DNA from 3 places in the Streptomyces sp. NPDC020742 genome. Region 3 is predicted to be linked to each of the others. Evidence: riboswitches for the same ligand, from Rfam matches in the RefSeq annotation. Region 3 holds a riboswitch; each other region holds the start of a gene.

The links. Region 3 has a riboswitch for cyclic di-AMP ahead of AB0G84_RS27045 (C40 family peptidase). Riboswitches for the same ligand answer to the same signal wherever they lie in the genome.
Positions count from the first base shown of each region.
Region 1: it holds a riboswitch for cyclic di-AMP, as region 3 does, so the genes downstream of both, AB0G84_RS30680 (M23 family metallopeptidase) here and AB0G84_RS27045 (C40 family peptidase) in region 3, are expected to answer to the same signal.
Region 2: it holds a riboswitch for cyclic di-AMP, as region 3 does, so the genes downstream of both, AB0G84_RS27425 (M23 family metallopeptidase) here and AB0G84_RS27045 (C40 family peptidase) in region 3, are expected to answer to the same signal.

Region 1 is NZ_JBFAEA010000027.1:22,230-24,483, reverse strand. Features, by position in the region: gene AB0G84_RS30685 (DUF2332 family protein) at 1-761, opposite strand, end outside; cyclic di-AMP (ydaO/yuaA leader) riboswitch at 1,017-1,198, shown strand; gene AB0G84_RS30680 (M23 family metallopeptidase) at 1,210-2,254, shown strand, end outside.
Region 2 is NZ_JBFAEA010000020.1:546-2,799, forward strand. Features, by position in the region: gene AB0G84_RS27420 (GntR family transcriptional regulator) at 1-489, opposite strand, end outside; gene AB0G84_RS27425 (M23 family metallopeptidase) at 663-1,451, opposite strand; cyclic di-AMP (ydaO/yuaA leader) riboswitch at 1,464-1,620, opposite strand; gene AB0G84_RS27430 (pitrilysin family protein) at 1,831-2,254, opposite strand, start outside.
Region 3 is NZ_JBFAEA010000019.1:55,915-58,168, reverse strand. Features, by position in the region: gene AB0G84_RS27050 (ATP-binding protein) at 143-571, shown strand; gene AB0G84_RS27045 (C40 family peptidase) at 711-1,184, opposite strand; cyclic di-AMP (ydaO/yuaA leader) riboswitch at 1,189-1,389, opposite strand; gene AB0G84_RS27040 (hypothetical protein) at 1,663-1,971, opposite strand; gene AB0G84_RS27035 (ATP-dependent Clp protease proteolytic subunit) at 1,977-2,254, opposite strand, start outside.

The DNA of each region.
Region 1 (2,254 bases), on a different contig from region 3:
GCCGCGGCGAGGCGGTGCGCCCGCTCCTCGTCACCCGGCCAGAGCAGCGACTGCAGCCAGCGCAGATCCTCCCGCTCCGCCACCGGGTCGAGCGGGTCGGCGGCGATCCCGGCCCGCCAGACGACCTCGGGCAGCTGTGCGGGCAGCTCCCCGGCCGCCCAGTCCGTACGGCACCCGAGGGCCACCGGGCTCCCCGCCGCGCCCACCTCGGCGGCCGTCCGGCCGTCCGGGGACGCGTAGACGTACCGGTAGCGGTCGGGGTGCAGACTCAGCCCGGCCGAGGTGCCGACCTCCAGCAGTGCCAGTGGCTGCGGCAGTCGGGCGAGCAGCGGCAGCAGGGCGGCGCAGCGGGCGGGTTCCTCGGTCCGGGCGTCCCGGGCCATGATCACCGTGCGGACCTCGTCCCAGTGCCGGATCGTCCACTCCCGCCAGCGGCCGTACGCCGCCTCGCCGCGCGGGCCCAGCTCCGCGTGCGGGCCGTCGAGGTGGCGGACGGCGGCGAGCAGGAGCTGCGGCTGCTGCTTGCCGCCGGCCGGCAGCGAGCCGGACAGCAGATCGCACAGCTCCGGGTCGTGGCCGATCCGCGCGCTCAACTCCTCGTGGGCGTCGGACCGTCCGCGCGCCTCCCACCAGGAGAACTCCCGGTACCGCAGGGACACATCCGGAGGGCTGCCGGGGAGCGGGCCGCCGCCGTGGGTGGTGAGGTGCCCGGTGTGCGTGCGGCTCTCGGCGTGTCCGGTGCTCCCGGCGTTGACGACCATGATCCGACGTTACGCTGTCACATTCCGTGATCGGTAGGGGCCCCTGTGCAGTGCATCTGACGGGCCGTCAGTGCACATTGGTCGGGGAACGGGGGGCCAACTCGCCCGCTTTCCGGATGCGGTGGCCGGAAAGTCCCGGCCCGCGCTTGTGCGCGGCACATAAGGATTCCCAGGAAGGCTTGGAAAATAGCCAGGCTCTCTATTACTGTCCGATAACGCAGCGCGGTCGTCCCAGCCGCCGCAAGTGGCGGCACCGTTCTGCCCACGCCGAATCCCGTATGCGCTTTTCACGCACCTCCAGCACCTTGAACTGCACCAAGGGAACCGGGGAACCACCACCTTGGGGTGAATCGGACGCCTCCGCCAGAGGGCGCCCGTAGGAGACCTTCCTGCTCCGAACCCGTCAGCTAACCCGGTAGGCGAGAAGGAAGGAAAGGAGAGCGCCCCCGTGGCGTCCAACAAGCCTGCCCCCGAGGCCCCGTCCACGTACCCACTCGACGACCACGGAGCCTTCGACGGCCCCGGGTACGCGGGTGGTGCGGAACCGGACGGTGACGGCCCGTGGGAGGAGTGGAACCCCACCGAGGAGTCGGTCCGGTCCGTCCGCGGCAAGCACCGGGTGGCCAAGCAGCGCACCGGAGGGCTCGCCCGTGGCGGCACGGTCCTCGGCGTCGGTGTGATCGCGGCGGTCGGCGCGGGCGGCATGGCCACCGCCGAGGACCGCCCGCCGGTCCCGATCTCGATGCCGGACGTCGGCGGGGTGGCCCACGACCTCTCCGACAGCCTGCCGGACGCCGCGTCGCTCCCCGGTGTCGGCGACCTGATATCCGGCTCCGGCGCGGAGTCCGCCGCGCCTGCCGCCGGTTCTTCGGCCCCGGCCGGCTCCGGTCCGCTCACCCACGCCACCCAGACGCATTCCTCCGGTAGGGACGTCGGCGCCGGCGAGGCGCTGCGCAGCCGCATCCTCCAGCAGGCCGATGTGCAGCAGGACGCCGCCGAGGAAGAGGCCCGTCAGGCCGCCGAGGACGCCGCCGTCAAGGCCGCCGCCACGGCAGCGGACACGGATCGGAAGACCGCGGACCAAGCCGCGGCCGCCAAGAAGGCCGCGGAGGTGGAGGCCGAGCGCAAGGCCGAGGAGGAGGCCCGCCGGAAGGCGGCGGCCGAACGCCTCGCCCAGCTGGCCAAGAGCTTCATCGCCCCGGTCTCCTCGTTCACGCTCACCGCCGGCTTCGGTCAGGCCGGCGACCGCTGGGTCGCGGACCACACCGGGCAGGACTTCGCCGCGCCGACCGGCACGCCCATCAAGGCCGTGCACTCCGGCACCATCACCCAGGCGGGGTGGGCGGGCTCGTACGGCTACCGCATCGTCCTCAAGCTCGATGACGGCACCGAGCTCTGGTTCTGCCATATGTCCTCGATGATCAAGACCTCCGGCACGGTCAACACCGGCGATGTCATGGGCCGTGTCGGCGCCACCGGCAATGTCACCGGCC
Region 2 (2,254 bases), on a different contig from region 3:
CTCCACCGCGTACATCCACTCGATCTTGCGCCGCAGCTGGGTCAGCAGCGCGGTCAGGCTGGAGCTACCGGCCGCCTGGGCAAGCGTCTCGTGGAACCAGCCGTCCAGTTGCCGCAGGTCGGCGGGGTTCCCGTGGCGGGCCCGGTCGCGGCCGAGCTGCACCAGGCCACGCAGCACCTTCAGATGGGCCGGGCTGCGGCGGGTGGCGGCGCGGGCCGCGCCGAGCGGCTCCAGGAGGGCACGTACGTCGAGCAGGTCGGCGGCCTCCTGCTCGGTGGGCTCGGCGACGCAGGCCCCCGCGTGGTGGCGGGTGGTGACGAAGCCCTCCGACTGCAGGGTGCGCAGGGCTTCGCGCACCGGCACTCTGGAGACGCCGTAACGCGCCGCCAGGATCTCCTCGATCAGCCGGCTCCCCGGCGCCAGCGCACCGGAGACGATGTCCTCGCGAATCGCCGTGCACACTGCATGCGCGGAAATATGGCCTCGCATCGTCCGTGCCTCCGCCGTAATCCCCTGGAAAAGCCGCCGGTCGGCGACTTTTCCGTGACTCTATTCGACCGGAGCGGCTTTTCCGACGGAGTCCGGTTGATCGGGGATAATTTTTGGCCAGCGGACGGATCCGCTGGCCGGAGGTGCGGAGCGCCGGAGGGGCCGGCGCCTCGTCAGACGTTCACGCCGTGCGCGCGCAGATAGGAGATCGGATCGATGTCCGAGCCGTAGTCGGGCGAAGTGCGGGCCTCGAAGTGCAGGTGCGGGCCGGTGACGTTCCCGGTGGCGCCGGAGAGGCCGATCTGCTGGTCCTTGGTGACGGTCTGGCCGACCGAGACGCCGATCGAGGACAGGTGGCCGTACTGGGTGTACGTGCCGTCGTGCATCTTGATCACGATGTTGTTGCCGTACGAGCCGCCCCAGCCGGCCTCGACGACGGTGCCCGAGCCGACGGAGTGCACCGAGGTGCCCGAGGCGGCGTGGAAGTCGATGCCGGTGTGGCTGCCGGAGGACCACAGGCTGCTGGAGGCCTTGTAGCCGGTGGAGACGTATGAGCCGGCGACGGGGGCGACGAAGGTGTTCAGCCGCTTGCGCTCGGCCGCACGGGCGGCGCGCACCTTGGCCTCGTGCTCCGCCTTGGCCTTCTTCCTGGCCGCCTCGGCGAGCCGCCGGGCCTCGTCGGCCCGCTTCTTGGCGAGCGCCTCGGCGTGCTCCTTCGCGGCGACCGCCTGCTGGGCGTCGGCCTGGGCCTCGACCCGGTCGGCCAGTTCGTCACCGAGGACCACGGCCTGCTGCAGACCGGTGTCGTGGGTGCGCGGCTCGTCCGTGGCCGCCAGCGCCGGCGAGGCCACGGAGGCGACGACGCCGGAAGCCGCGAGGGTGGCTATGCCGGCGATGTTGCGGGTCGTACGCGGGGCGGGGGCGGTACGACGGTGCTTCCCGGTGCCACGGGTGAAGGCCATGTGCTGGCTCGTCCTTTCCTTCCTTCTCGCCTACCGGGTTAGCTGACGGGTTCGGAGCAGGAAGGTCTCCTACGGGCTCCTCCGGAGAGGAGTCCGATTCACCCCAGGGGACGTGTGGGTCCCCGGCTCCCCTGGCTCGCGCCGTACGGGGACTCGGCGATGACTGCCCGGTGCCACTGTTGTGGCGGAGTTGTGACGAACAGCCGGACCGACGCTAAACGGGGCAACTTTCAATCGGCAAACAGAACCTGTTTTTTGTGCGGGATGCCACAAGAACCACAGCGGCCAGCCGCCACAAACCGGACATACGACGGCTCCCGCGGCGGCCTGCGCCACGGGAGCCGTGCCGGTACCTGACCAGCTGTCAGGCGACGGGTCGTCAGCCGCTGACGACCGTCACCTCACCGATGCCCAGCGCCTTGATCGGCTCGGCGATCTGCGCCGCGTCCCCCACCAGGACCGTCACCAGTCGGTCCACGGGGAAGGCGCTGACCGCCGCCGCGGTCGCCTCGACCGTGCCGGTCTCCGCGAGCCGGGCGTACAACTGCGCCTGGAAATCGTCCGGGAGCTGCTGCTCCACCTGGTCGGCGAGGGTGCCCGCGACGGCCGCCGCGGTCTCGTACTTCAGCGGGGCGACCCCGACGAGGTTCTGCACCGCGACGTCCCGCTCCTCGTCCGTCAGCCCCTCCGCCGCGAGGGTCCGCAGCACCTGCCACAGGTCCTGGAGCGCGGGGACGGTGGAGGCGGTGTCGACCGAGCCGCTGATGGCGAGCAGCGCGGCGCCGGTGGCCCCCTCCGGGGAC
Region 3 (2,254 bases):
TGGATCGGGCACCGCACCGGCAGCATGAGGGGTCACTCTGGCGCACAGCAGAAGTCCGAGGCCGTACCGGTGCCCCGAGCGGCACCCCGGCTCCAGGTCAGTGGACCGGAGCCGGCCTCGGTGGGAAAGGGACAGCGTCGCGATGGCAGACCACCAGGAATCCGCACTCACCCTGCCGAGCGCCCCGGCCTCGGTCGTCCACGCCCGTAGACACACGCTGGCCGTGCTCGCCTCATGGGGGCTGCCGGCCGACTCCGAGCTCGCCGACTCCGTTCGCCTGATCGTCTCCGAACTCGCCACCAACGCCGTCCAGCACACGCTCGGCCAGTCCCCGACGTTCACCGTCGAACTGCGGCTCGACCGCGACGAGGTGCTGGCCGTCGGCGTCACCGACAGCCATCCGCGCCGCCCGCGGCGGCTGCCCGCCGCGGTCCAGCAGGACAACGGCCGGGGCCTGGTCATCATCCGTTTCCTCGCTGCCGAGGCCGGCGGCCGGATGTCGGTCGTGCCCACCCGGTGCGGCGGCAAGACCGTGCGGATCACCCTGCCGTGGAGAGTCGCGGTCGGCTGACCGGCGGCTGCAGGAACCTTTCGCTACGGCCCCGCGCACCGGGCCCGGCCGCTCAGGGCTCGCCGGCCCGGCATCCGGGCTCGCCGGTCCGGCGGCTCGGGACCCGCCCGCCCAGCCGCCCCAGTGGCGCGTCCGCGGCTCAGCGCACCCGCCCGTACCAGACCGCGCGGCTCCAGATCTTCTCCAGCCGGACCACCTGGCCGGTCTTGGGCGCATGCCACATCAGGCCCCGGCCCGCGTAGATCCCGACGTGGTAGACGCCGCGGGTCGAGTGGAAGAAGACCAGGTCGCCGCGCTTGCGGCTCCAGGCGGGGATATGCCGGGTCTGGCCGTACTGCGCGGCGGCGCTGCGGGGCAGGGCCCGTCCGGCGCGCCTGAAGGAGTACAGCGTCAGCCCCGAGCAGTCGAAGCGGTGCGGCCCCTGTGCCCCGTACTGGTAGGGCGATCCCCGCTTGGAGGCCGCGATCCGCAGCGCATAGGCGGCGACGGAGGCGGCTTCGGCGTCCGGGGCCGCCCCCGGAGCGAGGGCGGCCCCGCCGAGCGTGGCCAGTGTCAGGACCGACACGGTGCTGGCGCGTGCCAGCAGATTCGGCGTATGCGTGCGCACGGTCATGCGCAGACCCTTCGTCAGCCGCCTGCGAAGGGATACCTGTCGGGTTCGGGCTGGCGAAGATGCCCGGCCGTGCACACGGCTTCACCCCAAGGAGTCCGTCGGCCGCAAAGCCCCGGACCCCGTCCTGCTTGGGTCCTCCGCTCCCGCCGATCCACCTTGTCGACCGGACGTCCGGTACGGCGGCGGGATTGGGCGCCCGTCCGGACCGCCCCGCCGCTGTGGCGGGGTCTTGTCGTCGAAGGGATCGTCACGCACAAAGCGCCCGAATTCCGAGCTGAAATTGGCGTATGTGACATGCGCCACATTTGGTCCAAATGGTGAAAAATGTTCCGTCAGGTGGCGGGGCACGGGGTGTCGCAACGTCGGGACCAGGAGCGAAACATCGCAGGCCGATGGAATTGCGTTCGACCTCCGCAATTTGTCGCCCCCTTATGGCGGGCGTGGACGCTACGCCGTCCGGGCAGGCGCGCGTGTCGCGTCACCGCCCGTCCTGCGGCGGCACCGTCACCAGTCCGGCCCGCCGCTCACCGTCCAGCACCCGCATCGCCTGGGCCAGCGTCCCGCGGTGGAACTCGCTCTCCCCGCGCTGGTGCATCAGGGTCAGGGCGTCGCGCAGCGCGGTGGCCTTGCCCACCAGGGCCTGTGCGGCGCGCAGCCCGCTGTAGGTGTGGCCGGCGCGGGCCGGATTGATCCGCCCCAGTAGGTCGAGCACCTCCAGGTAGCGGTCGATCAGCTCGCCCTCGGCGCGGGTCAGCGCGGGCAGCGGCGGCGGTTCCGGCGGCAGCATCCGGCTCACCGGTCGACCGGCGCGGGGGTCTGCTTGCGGCTGCGGGTGAGCCCGTCGATCAGGCCGTACTCCTGGGCGGCCTGGGCGTCGAAGAACCGGTCGCGCTCGATGTCGGCGGCGATCCGCTCGCGGGGCTGGCCGGTGTGCCGCGCCAGCATCTCCTCCAGCATGGCGCGGGTGCGCAGCAGTTCGTCCGCCTGGATCTGTAGATCGGTGGCTTGCCCCTCGACGGGTTCGCCGAACGCCGGCTGGTGGATCAGGATCCGGGCGCCGGGCAGCGCCA